Regions from separate parts of the Streptomyces sp. NPDC046716 genome, predicted to be linked through region 1. Evidence: riboswitches for the same ligand, from Rfam matches in the RefSeq annotation. Region 1 holds a riboswitch; each other region holds the start of a gene.
What was found. A riboswitch is a leader RNA that binds a small molecule or an ion and turns the genes downstream of it on or off. The one in region 1 is predicted to bind cobalamin.

Region 1 (6,613 bases):
GCCACCGACGGCCGGCCCGACGACGACTGCCCTTCAGGCGGCCTAATGGTGGGGCATCTTCAGCGTGCGGCTGACGGTGCGCTCGGTGCCCGGTTCGACCAGGACGAACTGGCCCATCATTCCCGAGTCCTCGTGACGAAGGATGTGGCAGTGGTACATGTACGGCCACTTGGGGTCGGTGGCGGTGCCGAATCTGACGGCCAGTCTGACCTTGCTCTTGCCGGGGACGAAGACGGTGTCCTTGCGGCCTTCCGCGTACGCCGCCGGTTTGCCGTCCCCGACGGAGAGAACACGGAACGCCACTTCGTGGATGTGGAAGTTGTGGGAGTAGACGTTGTTCTCGACCTCCCAGATCTCGACGGCTCCGGCCGGGACCACCTCGTCGATGCGGCTCATGTCCATCTCCTCGCCGTTGATGGCGTCATGGCCGTTGAGGACGAAGTGCCGCACCCGCGCGTCCGCGGCGGGGACGATCGCATCGCGCGCCGCGAGCACGGCGGGCGGCGCCGGGGACGGCTTCAGCGTGGCCGCGGCGACGAACCTGATCACATCGAGGTCGCCCTCGGCGATGTCCACGCCGTTGTCCACGGTGCGCAGCACCACCCGCTCGCCCGGCTCGAAGGCGACGACCACCTCGGCGCGCTCGCCCGGGGTCAGCGCCAGTTCCTTGACCGGCACGGGCGCGGGCAGCAGGCCGCCGTCGGTGGCGACTGCGTGGAAGGTGCGCTTGTCGGCGAAGGACAGGTTGTACATGCGGGCGTTGGAGCCGTTGAGGATGCGCAGCCGGACGTGGTCGGTGGTCACCTTCAGATGTGGATCGAAGGTCCCGTTGACGAGGACGTGGTCGCCCAGGATGCCGAAGGTGCCCTTGAGGACGCGGCCGGTGAAGGCGTTGTCCTCGTCGAACTTCTTGTCCTGGAGGATCAGCGGGATGTCGTCGACGCCGTAGTCGGAGGGGAGTTCCGGCCGGGTGTCGTCGTCGAGGATGAACATTCCGGCGAGGCCGTTGTAGACGTGCTGGGCGGTCTCGCCGTGCGGATGCGGGTGGTACCAGGCGGTGGCGGCGGGCTGGTCCAGGGTCCAGTGCGGCGTCCAGGTGGCGCCCGACTCGACGGGCTGGTGGGGGCCGCCGTCCATCACGGCGGGCAGCCGGATGCCGTGCCAGTGCACGGTGCTGGTCTCCGGCAGCCGGTTGCGGACCGTCATCCGCACCGTGTCACCGCGCGTGGCGCGCAGCGTCGGCCCCAGGAAGGTGCCGTTGAATCCCCAGGTCGGGGTGGTCTTCCCGGGCAGGATGGCCGTCCGCCCGGTCTGCAGCGTCAGTGCGAACCTGCGGCTGCCGTCCTTGCCCGGAGCGGGATGCAGAAGGGGTGGGATACGCACGGGGTTGGCGAACTTCAGTTTGGGCCGGGGTACGGAGTCCGACCCGGAACCTCCACAGGCCGTGGTGACGACGGATAACGCGGATACGCCTGCCATACCGAGCAGTTGACGCCTCTTCATGGGGGGACATTAACAACCGGTTCATGGATTTCCGGCGGCTTTTCCCGGGCGCGGCGTCCGATGCGACCTCGGGCCCGTCGCGAGGCCGGGGCGGATGGCATGATGGCTCTGGACATGGGCGGCAGCCGCCCGAGGAAACCGGTGTGAATCCGGTGCGGTACCGCCACTGTGATCGGCGAGCGGATCCCGACGAGCCACTGCCCCGCGCGGGCGGGAAGGCCGGGACGAGCACGGACCCGAGAGCCAGGAGACTCACGCTGTCGCCTCCTCGAAGCACCCCGGGGCGGAACTCCCCGGCGAGAGGAAGGACACGGCATGCCTGAACGGCTCGCCGACGAGACCGTGACGACCGGGGACCGGACGGTCCCGTGCCGGGTGGTGGTGTGCCGCGACTGCTGCTGCGGCACCGTCAAGGTCGACGCCGATCACGCGGCCCAGACCGCGCGGCTGCGCCAGATCGCCCCGGTACGGATCTCCGAGTGCCTGGACGTCTGCGAGCAGGCCAACGTCGTCGTCGTGCAGCCGTCCACAGCGGGCCGGGCGGCAGGCGCCCGGCCGGTGTGGCTCGGACTGGTCAACGACCCGGACGCCACCGAGGACATAGCGGACTGGGTGCGGGCGGGCGGACCCGGCGTGGCGGACCGGCCCGAGATCCTCGATCTCTATCTCATCAAGCCGCCGCGCCGCGCCCCCGCCACCTCGTGAACGCCACGGAGGCCCGGCCGGAGCAGGTCGCCCGGGCGCTGCGCGACGTGGCGCGGCTCGGCGGCTTCTTCGCCCTCGAATCCGCCGTGCCCCGGGCACCTCGGGATCCGGTCCGCGTCGACGGGGGCGGTCTCCGGGACGGGTTCGCGGCCCGTGCCCAGGCGGTCGACGAGCGGTTCGCGACGACCGAGAGGCGCGTCGGTGTGTCCGTCGCGCACCTGGGGCTCGCGGCCCGGCTGTGGTCGCCGGTCCTCGCCTGCGCCCTCGTGCACGGGATCGTGCCGGCGATGGGCGCCGCGGAGTGGTCGGGCGACACGACGGACCTGCGTCTGACGGACCCGCGGGGACGGCTCGCGGCGGGCCTGCCGTCGCTCGCCGAAGCCCTCCACGCGGAGGTCGACGGCGTGCTGCGGGACGTCGAGAGCGCTCTCACCACGAAGGTGGCGCCGGGCTTGCTGGCCGGCAACTCCGCGTCCGCGCTGGTCGGTTCGGCAGCGCAACTGCTGCGCATCCGGCCCGCCCTGCGCGGTCCGCTCACCCGCCTGACGCGGGAACTGCTGGAGACGGGCCGGCTGCGGGGGACCGGCCGCATCACCGGACCCGGGCTGACGTTCCGCCGCAACAGCTGCTGCCTCCTCTACCGCGCGCCGGGCGGCGGAAAGTGCGGCGACTGCTGCCTGGCCGGGTGACCGGGCCGCCCGGGCGACGACGCGCCGACCGGAGCCGGCCCGCAGCTCAGTGCGCGTCCCGCTCCCGGAACGTGTCCAGGATCCGCTCCGCGGCCAGCGTCGCGGTCAGTTCGCCATCGCGGACCTGCCGCTCCAGACCCGGCGTCACGGCCCGCACCGCGGGATCGGCGTGCAGCCGCCCGAGAAGCTCGTCGCGGACCATCGTCCAGGTCCAGTCCACCTGCTGCGTACGGCGCCGCTCGGCGAGCCGCCCCGTCGAGTCGAGGAGCGAGCGATGCTGCTCGATCCGCTCCCAGACCTCGTCGAGCCCGCTCTCCTCACGGGCGCTGCACCACAGCACCGGAGGCGTCCAGAAGGCGTCCTTGCCGTGCATCAGCCGCAGCGCGCCCGACAGTTCGCGCGCCGCCGACCGCGCGTCCCGCTCGTGCGGCCCGTCCGCCTTGTTCACCGCGATCACGTCGGCGAGCTCCAGGACACCCTTCTTGATGCCCTGCAACTGGTCGCCGGTCCGCGCCAGAGACAGCAGCAGAAACGTGTCGACCATGTTCGCCACGGCCGTCTCCGACTGGCCCACGCCGACCGTCTCCACCAGGACCACGTCGTACCCGGCCGCCTCCATGACGACGATCGACTCACGGGTCGCCTTCGCGACACCGCCGAGCGTGCCGGCCGTGGGGGAGGGGCGCACGAAAGCGTCCGGATCGACCGCCAGGCGCTCCATCCGGGTCTTGTCGCCCAGGATGGAACCGCCCGTGCGGCTCGACGACGGATCGACCGCGAGCACGGCCACCCGGTGACCGCGCCCGGTGAGCAGGGAGCCGAACGCGTCGATGAACGTCGACTTGCCCACCCCCGGCACCCCGCTGACACCGATCCGGCGGGCCCGGCCGCTGTACGGCAGCAGCTCGGTCAGCAACTCCTGGGCCAGGCGCCGATGCTGGGGACGCGTGGACTCGACGAGGGTGATCGCCCGCGCGACGACCGCCCGCTTCCCGGCGAGGACACCCTTGACGTACGTTTCGAGATCGATGGGCACACCGTCACCGGCTCACTGGTCGTCGTGCCCGAGGTCCGCCCCGAGGCGCGACACCAGGTCGTGGGCGGCGTCCGGGATCACCGTGCCGGGCGGGAACACGGCGGCCGCGCCCATCTCCAGGAGCGTGGGCACGTCCTGCGGCGGAATCACCCCGCCCACCACGATCATGATGTCCTCGCGCCCCTCGTCGGCGAGCGCCTCGCGCAGCGCCGGTACGAGGGTGAGGTGCCCGGCGGCCAGGGAGGACACCCCGACGATGTGCACGTCCGCCTCGACGGCCTGCCGCGCCACCTCGCCCGGTGTCTGGAAGAGCGGGCCGACGTCGACGTCGAAGCCCAGGTCGGCGAAGGCGGTCGCGATCACCTTCTGGCCGCGGTCGTGGCCGTCCTGCCCCATCTTGGCCACGAGGATGCGCGGCCGGCGCCCCTCGGCCTCGGCGAACTCCTCGACGCGGCCGCGGGTCCGGTCCACGGATCCGGACTCCCCTGCTTCGTTGCGGTACACACCGGAGATCGTACGGATCTGTCCGGCGTGCCGGCCGTAGACCTTCTCCAGCGCGTCCGAGATCTCGCCGACCGTGGCCATCGCCCGGGCCGCGCGCACCGCGAGCTCCAGGAGATTGCCGTCACCGCCCGCCGCCCGGGTCAGCGCGTCGAGCGCGTCCCGGCAGGCCGTCTCGTCGCGCTCCTCGCGCAGCCGGCGCAGCTTGGCGATCTGCTGGGCCCGCACCGAGGAGTTGTCGACCTTGAGGACCTCGATCTCCTCGTCCGAGTCGACGCGGTACTTGTTGACGCCGATGACGGGCTGCCGCCCCGAGTCGATCCGCGCCTGGGTGCGGGCGGCCGCCTCCTCGATGCGCAGCTTCGGGATGCCCGCGTCGATGGCCTTGGCCATGCCGCCGGCCTGCTCGACCTCCTGGATGTGCTGCCAGGCCCGGCGCGCCAGGTCGTACGTCAGCTTCTCCACGTAGGCGCTGCCGCCCCACGGGTCGATCGCCCGCGTCGTGCCCGACTCCTGCTGGATGAGCAGCTGGGTGTTGCGGGCGATGCGCGCCGAGAAGTCGGTGGGCAGCGCGAGCGCCTCGTCGAGTGCGTTCGTGTGCAGCGACTGGGTGTGGCCCTGCGTCGCGGCCATCGCCTCCACGCACGTACGCGTCACGTTGTTGAAGACGTCCTGCGCCGTCAGCGACCAGCCCGACGTCTGCGAATGGGTGCGCAGCGAAAGGGACTTGGTGTTCTTCGGGTCGAACTGCTTCACGAGCTTCGCCCACAGCAGGCGGGCCGCGCGGAGCTTGGCGACCTCCATGAAGAAGTTCATCCCGATCGCCCAGAAGAAGCTCAGGCGCGGCGCGAACGCGTCGACGTCAAGTCCCGCCTCCCGGCCCGCCCGGATGTACTCCACGCCGTCCGCGAGGGTGTACGCCAGCTCCAGATCGGCCGTCGCACCCGCCTCCTGGATGTGATAGCCGGAGATGGAGATCGAGTTGTAGCGCGGCATCCGCTGCGACGTGTACGCGAAGATGTCGGAGATGATCCGCATCGACGGCTTCGGCGGATAGATGTAGGTGTTGCGGACCATGAACTCCTTGAGGATGTCGTTTTGGATGGTCCCGGCCAGCTTCTCCGGCGGCACACCCTGCTCCTCGGCCGCCACGATGTACAGCGCGAGCACGGGCAGCACCGCGCCGTTCATCGTCATCGACACGGTCATCCGGTCCAGCGGGATGCCGTCGAAGAGCTGCCGCATGTCGTAGATCGAGTCGATCGCGACGCCCGCCATGCCGACATCGCCGGTCACCCGCGGGTGGTCGCTGTCGTAGCCGCGGTGCGTCGGCAGGTCGAAGGCGACCGACAGGCCCTTCTGACCGGCGGCGAGATTGCGCCGGTAGAAGGCGTTGGACTCCTCGGCCGTGGAGAAACCCGCGTACTGGCGGATCGTCCAGGGCTGATTGACGTACATCGTCGGGTAGGGGCCGCGCAGGTACGGTGCGACACCCGGGTACGTGCCGAGGAAGTCCAGGCCCTCCAGGTCCTCGCCGGTGTACAGCGGCTCGACGGAGATGCCCTCGGGCGTCTCCCACAGCGGGTCGGCGCCGTCGCCCGCGCGCTTGAGGGCGCTGCGCCATTCCTGCGCCGTGGTGCCCGGCGCGGGGCTGCCGAGATCGATCGAGGAGAAGTCGGGGACACCGGACGTGCCAGCGGCGGTCATCGGGACACTCCCATGCGGTCGAGCGTGGCGCTGAGTACGTCGACGGCGTCGCAGCCGGCGAAGACGAAGCTGTCGGGGGCGGAGACGGTGCCCGGGCGGCCCGCGAGGAACACGTGCCGGGCGCCCGCCTCCCGCAGGGACCGCGCGGCGTCCTCGGCCTGTTCCGCGTAGACCGCGTCGCTGGAGCACAGGCACGCTTCCCGCGCCCCGCTCTCCTCGAAGGAGCCGTCGGTCACGGGCTCGATGCCGCCCGCCTGGAACAGGTTGGCCGCGAACGTCGTGCGCGCGGTGTGCGCGGCGGCGGGTCCCAGCGCCGCCAGATACACCCGGGGCCGCTGCCCGGTGGCCGCGAGGTGGGCGTCGGAACGGGCCCGCAGTGCCTCGAACGCCTCGTCGCGACGGACCCGGGGCAGTCCGCCGGACGGCCGCGGCGGCGCGGCCGCGCGCACCACGGGCTTCTCGGCCAGATGCG
Region 2 (6,613 bases), on a different contig from region 1:
ACTCGCTCCTCGTGGTCAAGCGCAGCGGGGTGACCGAGCCGTTCAGCCGCACGAAGATCGTCAGCAGTGTCCGCAAGGCGTGCCAGGGCCGTCCCATCACGGAGGACATGCTCGACCGGCTCGGCCAGCAGGTGGAGGAGAACCTTCGGGCGGCCGGCAGCGCCCAGCTGAGCACGCACGACGTGGGGCTGGCCGTACTGGAACCGCTCAGCGAGCTGGACCCGGTGGCGTACATGCGTTTCGCCTCCGTCTACCGCGCCTTCGAATCCCTCACGGACTTCGAGAACGCGATCGCGGAACTGCGGGCCAAGTGCGGCCAGTCCGTGGACTGATCCCCAGGACCTGAGTCGCAGGCCGCCGTCGGAGATTCCGGCGGCGGCCTGCGTACGTTTCACGGGTGTCGGGCGGTCAGGCGGTCTCGGGGGCGGCGGGGCGCGCCGTCCCGTCCGTGGTGCGCAGCAGATAGGTGTCCATGATCCAGCCGTGCCGCGCCCGCGCCTCGGACCGCACCTGCCGGATGCGGTCGCGGACCTCGTCCAGGGGCCCGGCGATCAGCAGCTCGTCCGGGGTGCCCAGGTAGGCGCCCCAGTAGATCCACAGGCCCGCGCCCTCGACCTGGGTGAACGACTCGCCGCCGTCGAGCATGACGACGATGTCCCCATCGTCGTGCCGGCCGACCTCGGGCAGGCGGCGGGCCGGCGTGATGTGCACGGGGCGGCCCACCTGGTTGAGCGGGATGCGGTGGCGCGCGGCGAGCGTGGACACACTGGTGATGCCGGGGACCACCTCGATGACCGCGGACACCCGGCCGCGGGTCTCGATGTCGGAGAGGATGCCGAGGGTGCTGTCGTAGAGCGACGGGTCGCCCCAGACCAGGAACGCCCCGGTCTCGCCCGGCGCCAGCTCGTCCAGCATCAGCCGCTCGAAGAGGTCGCCGCGCCGGGCCCGCCAGTCCTCGATGGTGGACGTGTAGGCGGAGCGGTCCATGGGGCGTCGGTTCCGGCTCGGGTCCTCGACCTCCACCACGCGGTACGGGGCCTCGGCGTGCTCCTCCAGCATCTGGTGGCGCAGGTCCGTGAGCGCGGACTTGTCGGCCCCCTTGCCGACGACGAAGAAGACGTCGGCGCGCCGGATGGCCTTCACGGCCTGAAGGGTGAGGTGGTCGGGGTCACCGGCGCCGATCCCGATGACGAGGATCGTGCGCTGCTCCGTGCCCTGCGAGTTCTGCGTGCCCATGACGCACAGTCTCGCAGTCGGCGGCGCGCGGCCCCGCTGCGGGCCCCTTGTTCGCGCTCCGCCCGGCGACCCCGACACACGCTCCGGTCCTACCGCCCTGACCTGTACGGATTCCACGGTTCGGGCCGAATGCTAGATTCCCCGCGCCGAGCCCCGCCACGGAACAGGGGCCGGCGCCCGGCGCGTCGCCGAAGCCCCGCCTCCCGGAAGGAACGTCTCGTGAGCCGCCGAGTCTGGTTCGTCCCGCCCGCTCTGAACGCCTCGCTGCGCCAGGCCCGGTTCGACGACGGGGCCGCGCTGGACGAAGCCGGTCGTGCGGCCGCCCGCGCCGCGGCCTCCTCGCTGCCGACGCCCGCGCTGGCCGTGGTGTCCGGGAGCCGGCGCTGCCGCGAGACCGCCGGGCTGCTGGGGCTCGGTCCGGCCACCGCGCCGGACGCGCTGGCCGCTCCGGACACCGGGAGCTGGCGCGGCCGGACCCTGGCCGAAGTGAGCGGGACGTCGCCGGAGGACGTGGGCCGGTGGCTCGGGGATCCGGAATTCCGCGCCGGGGGCGGGGAGTCGGTGGCCGATGTGTGCGCGCGGGTGTCCCGATGGCTGGACGCGCTGGACGGGGAGGCGGCGGTGCCGGACGGCGGGCTCGTCATCGGTGTCGTGGAGCCCGAATTGGCGCGGGCCGCCGTGGTGCACGCCCTGGGCGCGCCCCTGTCGGCGTTCTGGCGCTGCGACGTGGCACCGCTGACCGTCACCGAGCTGAGTGGCCGCGGCGGCCGCTGGAACCTGCGCTGCGGCCGGCCTCTCGTCGGCGAGAACTGACCGGCGGCGCCCGGGCGGCGCGAGAGGGCCCGCGGAAGGTTCCGCGGGCCCTCTCGTCCGGCTCGGCCCTGCTGCTCGGCCGGCCGGTTCAGTTCGCTGCCGGGACCGTCCGACGGGCCTCGGCGGGCTTGGGGTCGAGCAGGCGCTCGGCCAACTCGCCGAAGAGCAGGCCGAACCCGGTCCACAGCGTGATCTGGATGGCGAGCGCGGAGAGCCGGAAGCGCCAGAGGACGGCGGCCGGGAAGTGCTCGGGCACCTCGTTGATCACGGGCAGGAACCGGAAGGCGAGGCCGACGACCACGGCGAAGGCGAGGACGGCGACGACGGTGGCCCACCAGGTGCCCAGGCGTGGCGCGAGACGCTTGCCGAGGATGGTCGCCGCGATCGCGAGGAGGACGCTGAGCACCATCATCAGGAAGTAGAGGGTGGTCCGTTTCCCGATGGTGTCGGCGTTGCCGACGGCGGGCGGATTGGCCGGGTACTTCAGGAACGGTACGACGTAGACGGCCAGCAGGGCGCAGCCCGACAGCAGCAGCGCGGTCGCGCGGGGGCCGAAGCGGCCCACCCGGCCGAGCGCGAAGCAGTAGGCGAGTGCGGCGATGCCGCCGAAGGCGACGCCGTAGACGAGGACGCCGGTGGCGAGTCCGGCGGTGGACTGCAGGCCGCGGGAAACGAGTTCGGCCTCGTCGCCGTGCGAGTGGCCGGCGTGGGACTCCTCGAAGCCGATCGCCTTGTCGACGAGCGGCTCACCGAGCCAGTAGGAGATGACGAGGGCGAGCACGCCGGCCGCGAGACCGGCGAGCATGCCCCGCACGAGCAGGTTGCGTACGGTGGTGGAGTTCATGGGAGTACGACGTTCCTCCGCCTTCTCAGTGGCAGGGGAAGCCGAGCAGGTGGCGGGCGTCGTGCACCCACTCGTGGACACCCGCTCCGCTGAACACGGAGGTGGCGCCCTGTTCGGCGCCGACGAAGTACAGCAGGACGAGCATCAGGATGCCGAAGAACGCGGCCCAGGGGGCGATCGCCTTCAACGGCAGCTTGGCCGGTATGGCAGGAGTGGTGGCGGTCGGCTGGGCGACGTGCTGCGCCATGGCAGGGCCTCCTTCGGGAGTTCGCGTCCCGTCTCGGTGGTGCACATGGACGACCGTCACGGGTCTGACTCGCAGCACGCCGAGGGCGTCCCGCATCACAGTGGCGCGACCGTGCCGGGTTCTCACCGGCTTCCGTCGACCGTCGTCGATAACGGCACGACATTACCGTCTGTCGCGTGCATGGCCAAGAGCGCGCGGGCCCGCCCGGCGGTGCGGCCGCCTCGTGCGCACCGCCTGCGCCTTCCGGCCAACTTGCGGCACCCCGATGGCCGGAAACAGCCTTTGGGTGGCACAACGCGGACACATCGAAACCCCGTACCCCCTGGGGGTGCCCCCGCACCCAGTCACCAATGGGTTGAGTCGACTTTTGTCAACGCGCCGTCCAAATACCCGCATTGATCCAGGTGGCGCCGCCACGCCGGGCCGTCGAGGCAGGTCCCGCGGGCGCGCCGCACGCGGATGAGCTCGCGATTCACGGACCCCAAAGGCCGCTGACCAAGCGGAATCTGAGGGTCGATCACGGTGATAGCATCCCGGCATCCGCGATCTTGATCCACTCGTTCCGCGCGCCTCCTTGCGATGTGCCCGCGTGTGTGCATCGTCGGTCGGGTGACGCTCTGGGCCGTGTCGCGGGCCCTGACGAAGTGCATCTGTCGCCATGCGCCGAGAAAGGTTTCCATGACACGAGACGCACTGGTGTGGTGCCTGGTTGTGATAGCGGCGATATCAGTCGCCGCCGTTGTGGCACTCACCATCCGCAGTAGAGCGCTCGCGGCGAAGAAGCAGCGGTCAGAAGCCGATCTGCGTCAGCAGGTGAGTGCTCTGGAACGTCAACTCCACGGCTCGTCCGCCGAGTTGCAGAGAATCTGGACCGAGCGCGAGAGCGCCATCCTGGCCGCGAAGGAAGACGCCGAGGAGAACACCAAGGCGGTCCTCAAGGGCGCGGCCAGCTTCCTGCAGAGCCTCGCGGCCGAGCAGACCACTCTGCTGCACGGCGTGCAGCAGCGGTACGGCGGGCACGCCGTCCTCAGCGACCTCCTGGACGTGAACCACTCCAACGCCCAGATGGCGCGCAAGGCCCAGGGCATCGCCGTGATGTGCGGCGCGCCCCTCGGCCGTCGCAACCGGGCGGCCAGCGTCTACGACGTGGTGCGCAGTGCCCAGGGCCAGATCCGCAACTTCAGCCGGGTCGCGATCATGCAGCAGACCGGTCTCGCGCTGAAGGCGTCCGCGGTCGCGCCCGTCGCCCTCGCCGTGGCCGAACTCCTCGACAACGCTGCCAGCTTCTCTCAGCAGGACGCACCGATCGAGGTGACCTTCCAGCGCATCCAGAACAACCTGTGCATCGTCATCGACGACGCGGGCGTCAGCATGAGCGACGAGGACCGGCAGCGCGCGACCGCGCTGCTCTCCGGTGACGACGTTCCCCGCCTGTCGCAGCTGGGCACCCAGCCCAAGTTCGGCTTCCCCGTCATCGGTCTGATCGCCCGCCAGTACGGCTTCAAGGTGGATGTCACCGGAGTCTCCCGGTACGGCGGTGTCCGCGCCGTCGTGCTGCTGCCCGAGGAGCTGTGGACCATGGAGGAGACACCGCCGAGGGCCGACGCGCCCGTCAGCCGCATCCGTCGGACCCCGGCTCCCCAGGAGCAACCGCCCGTCGAGCAGCCCGAGCCGGCGGCGGAGACCCGTTCCGAGACGCGTACCGAGCCCCCGAAGCGCACGGTGCACGGCCTGCCGAAGCGGGGAGAGCGCCAGTCCCCCATCGCGAGCGTGCCCGACGCGTCGCCCCGCCGGCCCGCGTTCGGATCCGCCGACGGAGCTCCGCGCACCTCGGGCCGCAGCCTGGGCGCCCTCCAGCGCGGCACACTCTCGGCCCGCAAGATCGACACGCCGTCCGCCGAAGGGTCTGAAGACGAATGACGCCAGACCTGTCCTGGATGCTCCAGGACATCGTGCAGAACGTGCCCCTGGCACGGCACGCAGTTCTGCTGTCCGCCGACGGCCTTCCCCGCGGCTCGACGGAGGGCCTCGACCCGAAGGACGTCGACACCATCTCGGCCGCGATGGCCGGCATGCAGTCCCTCAGCCGCGCCACCGCCCACTTCGCCGGTTCGGCGAAGGACGGGGAGTGGAGCCAGACGGTCATCGAGTTCGACCACGGCTGGATCTTCCTGATCGGGGCCGGGCAGGGCGCCTACCTGGCCGCCGCGGCCGAGCCCGACGTCGACATGCAGCAGATCTCCTTCCGCATGCACCGGCTGGTGGCCCGCCTGGGCAACAACCTCACCTCGCCGCCCCGCGTCCCGACCGACGAGCTCGGGGCGGGCGGCTCCGCCGCGGCGGAGCGGCACGAGGCTGGCGGCGGATCGGGATTCGTGCTCCCCGAACTGGACCGGGCGGTGGCGGACGTGCACGGCGCCCGGCACGCGGTCCTGCTCGGCGGGGACGGACTGCCGCGCGGGGCGACCTCCGCGATGAGCCGGGACCTGGCGGACACCATCTCCGCCGCCATGACCGGCATCCACGCCTACAGCCGGGTGACGGCCCAGTTCGCGGGTCCCGTCGCGGACGCGACGTGGCGGCAGACGGTCATCGAGTTCTCGCACGGCTGGATCTTCCTGATCGCCGCCGGCGAAGGGGCCTTCCTCGCCGCGTCCGCCGAACACGACTGCGATATCGAGGAGTTCACCACCCGGCTCCACCAGGCAGTGCCCGAACTGACCGCGCGCTCCGCACCCGGAGGGGGAGTCGGCGATGTCTGAGGAGCCCGACGAGGGACCGGAACTCACCTCTCCCTTAGTACCGCTCTTCGTGATCACGAACGGGCGTGCCCTGCCGCCGGATCACCAGTACGCGCACACCGCCCTGGTGACGGCCGCCCGCGACGCGGACACCGCCGCGCGTGGGCTGTCCCCCGAGGCGCGTACCGTCCTCGACCTGGTGGCCAACGGATTCCTGTCCGTGGCCGAAGTGGCCGGACACACCCATCTGCCGCTGGGCATCGTCCGCATCCTGCTGGCGCAGCTGGAGGAGGGCGGCCTGATCCTCGTCCGGAAGCCCATCCCCAGTGCCGAAAGGCCCGACAGGGAGCTGGTCAGCGCCGTTCTCGACGGCCTGCGGAAGAAGCGATTCGGAGCGTAACTTGTACTTGGATCCAGACGTCTCACACGCAGTGAAGATCCTCATAGTGGGGCACTTCGGGGTCGGGAAGACCACCTGCATCGGCGCCCTCTCCGAGATCGAGCCGCTGCGGACCGAGGAGGAGATCACCGAGGCCAGTGTCGGCTTCGACGACCTCTCGGGCACGCCGAACAAGACGACCACGACCGTGGCCATGGACTTCGGCCGGCTCAGCCTCAGCGACAGCCTCGTCCTCTATCTGTTCGGCACCCCCGGGCAGGAGCGCTTCAAGGAGATGTGGGAGGAGCTGTCGCGCGGCGCGCTGGGCGCGCTCGTCCTGGTCGACCCCGAGC
Region 3 (6,613 bases), on a different contig from region 1:
GGGACGCCGCTCGGGGTGACGAGGATCAGATCCTCGTCGCGGTCGCCGTCGCCGACGCGTACGGAGACATTGCCGGAGGTGCCGACGACGAGCCCGTCGGCGACCGTTCTGCGGGCCGTGGCCAGCAGCTCTTCCCAGGCCTGTGCGTGATCTGCCGGATCCGTCATGGCGGCATCCTGCCAGCCGGGGAGGGTCCCGGCCGAGTGCGGAACGAAGGAGTCCGGTAGCTCCGTTATGGGCACGTATCCCCCTACTGAGGGTGATTGGCTGGGGTTCGACGGGCACGTCGGGATCTTCCGGTAATCTCTGGGGGATTTGTCATGCACGTCGCCATTCGGGGGGAAATATGGCTCGTGACAGCAAACCGTCCCGTCGTCGTGCGCTCCTGTTCGCGACGGTGACCGTCACCGCACTGACCATGGGGGCGACGGTCCTGACGGAGCTGCCGGTCCAGGCGGCGGCGAGGCCGAGGGGTCACGACGTCTCGTCGCACCAGAAGCATGTCGACTGGTCCAAGACGAAGAGGAAGGGGGCCAGGTTCACCTATGTGAAGGCGACCGAGTCCACGACCTACAAGAATCCCTACTTCTGGAAGCAGTACGACGGTGCCCGCGGCGCCGGCATCATCCGGGGCGCCTATCACTTCGCGGTGCCCGACAAGTCCTCCGGCCGCGCCCAGGCCGCGTACTTCGTGCGCAACGGCGGGGACTGGAAGGCGGACGGCTGGACTCTGCCGCCCGCGCTCGACATCGAGTTCAACCCGTACGACTCGCACAAGTGCTACGGCATGAGCAAGCGCAAACTGGTCGCGTGGATCTCGTCGTTCAGCGTCGAGGTGCTGCGGCTGACCGGCCGGCACCCGGTGATCTACACGAACTACCACTGGTGGAAGATCTGCACCGGCAACAGCGGTGCCTTCGCGGTCAACCACGCCCTGTGGCTCGCGCGCTACGACCAGAGCGCGGGGGCGCTGCCCAGGGGATGGTCGTACTGGACCTTCTGGCAGTACGACAACCGCGGCGGACTGCCGGGTGACCAGAATCTCTTCAACGGGTCGATGGCCCAGCTGAGGAGGTTCGCCCTGGGCTAGCCGGAACAGGGACCAAAGTCCCACGGAACCCGGTATTCCGGGGCTCCGAGGGGTCTCGTCCCGGGCCGATCCGGAGTCAATGCCACCACCACGCGCCAAGCGGAGTGACGGCGCTCCGGATCGGGTCACCGCAACGCCCAGCCCAGTTCATCTTCCGTTCACCCGGCGTGCTTACGTTCGAACCGCCACTGACGTCCAACCGAAGCCTGGGTAAATGGAACACATCACGCTGCTCCTTGCGATCGTGATCGTTACCGCACTGGTTTTTGATTTCACCAACGGTTTCCACGACACAGCCAACGCGATGGCGACGACCATCTCGACCGGCGCCCTGAAGCCGAAGACGGCGGTGGCCATGTCCGCCGTGCTGAACCTCGTCGGAGCGTTCCTCTCGGTCGAGGTCGCCAAGACCATCTCCGGCGGCATCATCAATGAGGACGGCCTCAGAACAGAGGTCATCTTCGCGGCGCTCGTGGGCGCCATCCTCTGGAATCTGCTGACCTGGCTGCTCGGTCTGCCGTCCAGCTCCTCGCACGCCCTGTTCGGCGGCCTCATCGGCGCCGCGGTCATGTCGATGGGCTGGTCCTCGGTCGACGGCGGCACCGTCGTCACCAAGATCCTGCTTCCCGCGGTCGCCGCGCCGATCGTCGCCGGCCTCGCCGCGATGCTCGCCACGCGCCTGACCTACCGGATCAGCGCCAAGACCGACGCGAAGGCCACCGCCAAGGGCTACCGCGCCGGCCAGATCGCCTCGGCCGGACTCGTCTCGCTGGCGCACGGCACGAACGACGCGCAGAAGACGATGGGCATCATCACCCTCGCCCTGATCACCGGCGGAGTCATCGCCCCGGACGCCGACCCGCCGCTGTGGGTCATCGTCTCCGCCGGCACGGCCATCGCCCTCGGCACCTACCTCGGCGGCTGGCGGATCATCCGCACCATGGGCAAGGGCCTCACCGACCTCGCGCCGCAGCAGGGCTTCGCCGCCCAGACCTCGGCCGCGACGGCGATCCTCGCCTCCTCGCACATCGGCTTCTCGCTCTCCACCACCCAGGTCTGCTCCGGCGCCGTCATGGGCTCCGGTCTCGGCCGCAAGGGCGGTGTCGTCCGCTGGTCGACCGCGACCCGGATGTTCGTCGCGTGGGGTCTGACCCTGCCGGCCGCCGGTCTGGTCGGCGCGGGCGCCGAGTTCCTCACCAAGCAGGGCCCGTGGGGCGTCGGTCTCACCGCCGCGCTGCTCGTGGTCGGCTCGGGCGTCATCTGGAAGCTCTCGCGCCGTGACTCCATCGACCACACGAACGTCACCGATGACGAGGTCGGCAGCGCCGCGGCGCCGGCCGCGGAGCCCGCGGGCGTCGTGACCACGGCCATCGCGGCGGTCACCCCGCCGCCCGTCGGCACCCTGGTCACCGGCGAGTCCGAGGAAGTCAAGGCGACCATCCCGGCCCCCGCGCCGGCCGACCCCGCGCGCCCCGCCGGCGCCACGCTGTAAGGAAGCAGGACCAGCTATGAAGATCGACTGGGCAGCTCTCGGCTCCGTGTTCGGAGTCAGCCTCGTGGTCACCGTGGCCCTGGTGGGCCTGTTCACCCTCGGCATCGTCGGACTCTCCAAGAAGGAGTCGGCGGCGCAGCGGGGCGACTCGGCGACGCTCGTCGTCTCCGGCGCGTACGCGTGCTTCGCGGCGTGCGCGGCGGCCGTGGCGTACGGGATCTTCCTGATCGTGGCCTGATCCACGGCAGTCATTTCGGCGGGCCCGGACCTTTCTGGTCCGGGCCCGCCGTGTCTGTGTGCGGTGCGGCCTGTCGTGTGTCGGGTGCCGCTCTCGTCGTGGCCGGTCGCGCAGTTCCCCGCGCCCCTGAAACGAGCTTCGCTCGTCCAGGGGAACTGCACGGCCGGCCACGGCGGTGGCAAGCGGGGCGCGAACCGCTGTGGACCTCCCCACACTCTCCCGCCCCAGGTCAACAGCAAGTTGACGCACCTTCGCGGAGCGTGGTGCACTGCCAACGCCATATACGGCAGCAGGTGAGGAAGCCGGTGCGAATCCGGCGCGGTCCCGCCACTGTGAGTCCCCGGTCACCCGGGGACGAGCCAGGAACTCCCGCTGCCGGTCTCGTCGAACCAGGGCGTGGACACCCTGAGTGAGGACAACTACCGCCATGTTCGCCCCGCGCGGCGTCATGCGGCCCGGGCGCGTGTTCGCGTACGGGGCCGCCACAGGACTGTTGAGCGATCTGCTCGTCGGTGATCCGCGCCGTGGGCATCCTGTCGCCGGGTTCGGGCGGGCCGCGGGCGCCGTCGAGCGGGTGCTGTGGCGGGACCACCGCGGCTGGGGCGCGCTGCACACCCTGGTCTGCGCCGGTGGCGCCGCCGCCGTCGGAGCCGCCGCCTCGCGCGCCGTACGCCGCTCCCCCGCCGCCGCCGTCGCGCTGACGGCCGCCGCGACCTGGGCCGTGGTCGGCGGGACCTCGCTGGGCCGGGAGGCGCGGGCGATCGGCTCCGCGCTGGAGGCCGGGGACGTCGAGCTGGCCAGGGAACTGCTGCCGCGGCTGTGCGGGCGCGACCCGCAGGGCCTGGACGCGGACGGGATCGCCCGGGGCGTCGTCGAGTCGGTCGCCGAGAACACCTCCGACGCCGTGGTGGGCGCGCTGGTGTGGGGCGCCGTCGGCGGGGTGCCGGGGCTGCTCGCCTTCCGCGCCGTGAACACGCTCGACGCGATGGTCGGGCACAAGTCCGTGAAGTACCGCCGGTTCGGCTGGGCCTCGGCGCGCTTCGACGATGTCGCGGGCTGGCCGGGGGCCCGGCTCACCGGCGCCCTCGCCGTCCTGGCCGGCGGGCGGCCCCGCGCCGCGCTGGCCGCGTGGCGGGCGGACGCCGGCCGGCACCCGAGCCCCAACGCCGGGGTCGTCGAGGCCTCCTTCGCGGGCGCGCTCGGGGTACGGCTCGGCGGCACCCTGTCGTACGCGGGACGGGTCGAGCACCGGCCGGTGCTGAACGCCGCGGGGCGGGCGGTCCGGGTGACCGATGTGGAACGGGCCGCGCGGTTGTCGCGGCGGGTGAGTGTGCTGGCGCTGGGAGTCTGTGTGGGCGGGCGGTTGCTGTGGGGTCGTCGATGAACCGGGGCGGGCTGCTCGTCGCGGGCACCACCTCCGACGCGGGAAAGAGTGTCGTCACCGCCGGGATCTGCCGGTGGCTGGTGCGGCAGGGCGTGAAGGTAGCGCCGTTCAAGGGGCAGAACATGTCCCTCAATTCGTTCGTCACCCGCGAGGGCGCCGAGATCGGGCGGGCGCAGGCGATGCAGGCGCAGGCCGCCCGCGTCGAGCCGACCGCGCTGATGAACCCGGTGCTGCTCAAGCCCGGCAGCGATCGCAGCAGCCAGGTCGTGCTGATGGGCAGGCCGGTGGGCGAGATGAGCGCGCGCGGCTATCACGGCGGGCGGCAGGCCGCCCTGCTGGACACCGTCGTGGGATGCCTGGAGGAGTTGCGGGGCAGTCATGACGCTGTGATCTGCGAGGGCGCCGGGTCCCCGGCCGAGATCAATCTGCGGCGGACCGACATCGTGAACATGGGCGTCGCGCGCGCCGCCCGGCTGCCGGTGCTGGTCGTCGGCGACATCGACCGGGGCGGGGTCTTCGCCTCGTTCTTCGGTACGACGGCGCTGCTCGCGCCCGAGGACCAGGAACTGCTCGCCGGGTATCTGGTGAACAAGTTCCGCGGTGACGTGAGCCTGCTGGAGCCCGGCCTCGACATGCTCAAGTCCCTCACGGGGCGCGACACTTACGGCGTTCTGCCGTATCAGCACGGCCTCGGCATCGACGAGGAGGACGGGCTGCGGGTCTCCCTGCGGGGCACCGTGCGGGAGTCCGTGGTCGCGCCGCCGGTGGGCGAGGACGTGCTGCGGGTCGCGGTGTGCGCGGTGCCGCTGATGTCGAACTTCACCGACGTGGACGCGCTGGCCGCCGAGCCGGGTGTCGTCGTGCGATTCGTGGACCGGGCCGAGGAACTCGTCGACGCGGACCTGGTGGTCGTGCCGGGCACCCGCGGGACCGTGAAGGCCCTGGAGTGGCTGCGCGAGCGCGGGCTCGCGGACGCGCTGGCCCGGCGGGCCGCCGAGGGGCGGCCGGTGCTCGGCATCTGCGGTGGCTTCCAGGTGCTCGGTGAGCGCATCGAGGACGACGTCGAGTCGCAGGCCGGGGTCGTCGACGGGCTCGGACTGCTGCCCGTACGCGTGCGGTTCGCCGCCGAGAAGACCCTCGCCCGGCCCGTCGGCGAGGCCCTCGGGTCGTCCGTCGAGGGGTACGAGATCCATCACGGGGTCGCCGAGGTGCTGGGCGGGGAGCCCTTCCTCGACGGGTGCCGGGTGGGGGCCGTGTGGGGGACGCACTGGCACGGGTCGCTGGAGTCGGACGACTTCCGGCGGGCTTTTCTGCGGGAGGTCGCCTCGGCGGCCGGGCGGCGGTTCGTTCCGGCGGCGGGCACGTCGTTCGCCGATCTGCGCGAGGAGCAGTTGGACCGGCTCGGGGATCTGATCGAGCGGCATGCCGATACGGACGCGTTGTGGCGGTTGATCGAGGGGGGTGCGCCGGTGGGGTTGCCGTTCGTGCCGCCCGGAGCGCCGTCGTGAGTGCGGTGGCGGGAGGTCGCCCCCGCCGCCCCTTCCCGTCCCGTCCCCGGGGGCTCTGCCCCCGGACCCCCCATGGTTCGTTTTCGTGTGCGCGTTCGGTGGGGCTTCCCGCGCAGTTCCCCGCGCCCCTGACGGGGCGCCCCAAGTCAACGGAGGATCACGGCTGATGTCTGTCCCTTATCCGTTCACCGCCGTCGTCGGGCAGGACGATCTGCGGCTCGCTCTGCTGCTCAACGCCGTGTCGCCCGCCGTCGGGGGTGTGCTCGTGCGCGGGGAGAAGGGGACCGCCAAGTCCACCGCCGTGCGGGCCCTTTCGGCGTTGATGCCCTCGGTCGACGTGGTCGCCGGGTGCCGGTTCTCGTGCGATCCCGCGAGCCCCGACCCGCAGTGCCCCGACGGGCCGCACGAGGAGGGCGGCGGGGGCGAACGCCCGGCCCGGATGGTCGAGTTGCCGGTCGGCGCCTCCGAGGACCGGCTCGTCGGCGCGCTCGACATCGAGCGGGCGCTGGCAGAGGGCGTGAAGGCCTTCGAGCCGGGGCTGCTCGCCGACGCGCACCGCGGGATCCTGTACGTCGACGAAGTGAACCTGCTGCACGACCACCTCGTGGACCTGCTGCTCGACGCCGCCGCCATGGGTGCCTCGTACGTGGAGCGCGAGGGCGTCTCCGTACGGCATGCGGCGCGCTTCCTCCTCGTCGGGACCATGAACCCCGAAGAGGGCGAACTGCGGCCGCAGTTGCTCGACCGGTTCGGGCTGACCGTCGAGGTCGCCGCGTCCCGGGAGCCGAAGCAGCGCGTCGAGGTCGTGAAGCGGCGGCTCGCCTACGACGACGGCCCCGACGCCTTCGTCGCGCAGTGGGCCGGCGAGGAGGCCGACGTGCGGGCGCGGATCGTCGCCGCG

Region 2: linked by a shared signal. The riboswitch ahead of ABZ930_RS23660 (CbtB-domain containing protein) and the one ahead of ABZ930_RS01250 ((2Fe-2S) ferredoxin domain-containing protein) in region 1 are both predicted to bind cobalamin.
Region 3: linked by a shared signal. The riboswitch ahead of ABZ930_RS14905 (cobalamin biosynthesis protein) and the one ahead of ABZ930_RS01250 ((2Fe-2S) ferredoxin domain-containing protein) in region 1 are both predicted to bind cobalamin.

What each region holds. Positions count from the first base shown of each region.
Region 1 is NZ_JBEYYU010000001.1:261,281-267,893, forward strand. It holds gene ABZ930_RS01245 (multicopper oxidase domain-containing protein) at 43-1,383, opposite strand; cobalamin riboswitch at 1,635-1,757, shown strand; gene ABZ930_RS01250 ((2Fe-2S) ferredoxin domain-containing protein) at 1,819-2,208, shown strand; gene ABZ930_RS01255 ((2Fe-2S)-binding protein) at 2,205-2,897, shown strand; gene meaB (methylmalonyl Co-A mutase-associated GTPase MeaB) at 2,944-3,933, opposite strand; gene scpA (methylmalonyl-CoA mutase) at 3,946-6,141, opposite strand; gene ABZ930_RS01270 (methylmalonyl-CoA mutase family protein) at 6,138-6,613, opposite strand, start outside.
Region 2 is NZ_JBEYYU010000032.1:56,145-62,757, reverse strand. It holds gene nrdR (transcriptional regulator NrdR) at 1-332, shown strand, start outside; gene cobF (precorrin-6A synthase (deacetylating)) at 409-1,236, opposite strand; gene ABZ930_RS23670 (histidine phosphatase family protein) at 1,456-2,049, shown strand; gene ABZ930_RS23665 (CbtA family protein) at 2,138-2,893, opposite strand; gene ABZ930_RS23660 (CbtB-domain containing protein) at 2,919-3,140, opposite strand; cobalamin riboswitch at 3,180-3,317, opposite strand; gene ABZ930_RS23655 (ATP-binding protein) at 3,819-5,060, shown strand; gene ABZ930_RS23650 (roadblock/LC7 domain-containing protein) at 5,057-5,902, shown strand; gene ABZ930_RS23645 (DUF742 domain-containing protein) at 5,895-6,281, shown strand; gene ABZ930_RS23640 (ATP/GTP-binding protein) at 6,283-6,613, shown strand, end outside.
Region 3 is NZ_JBEYYU010000016.1:64,205-70,817, forward strand. It holds gene ABZ930_RS14885 (class II aldolase/adducin family protein) at 1-167, opposite strand, end outside; gene ABZ930_RS14890 (lysozyme) at 347-1,090, shown strand; gene ABZ930_RS14895 (inorganic phosphate transporter) at 1,305-2,582, shown strand; gene ABZ930_RS14900 (hypothetical protein) at 2,599-2,820, shown strand; cobalamin riboswitch at 3,078-3,210, shown strand; gene ABZ930_RS14905 (cobalamin biosynthesis protein) at 3,269-4,204, shown strand; gene ABZ930_RS14910 (cobyric acid synthase) at 4,201-5,712, shown strand; gene ABZ930_RS14915 (putative cobaltochelatase) at 5,879-6,613, shown strand, end outside.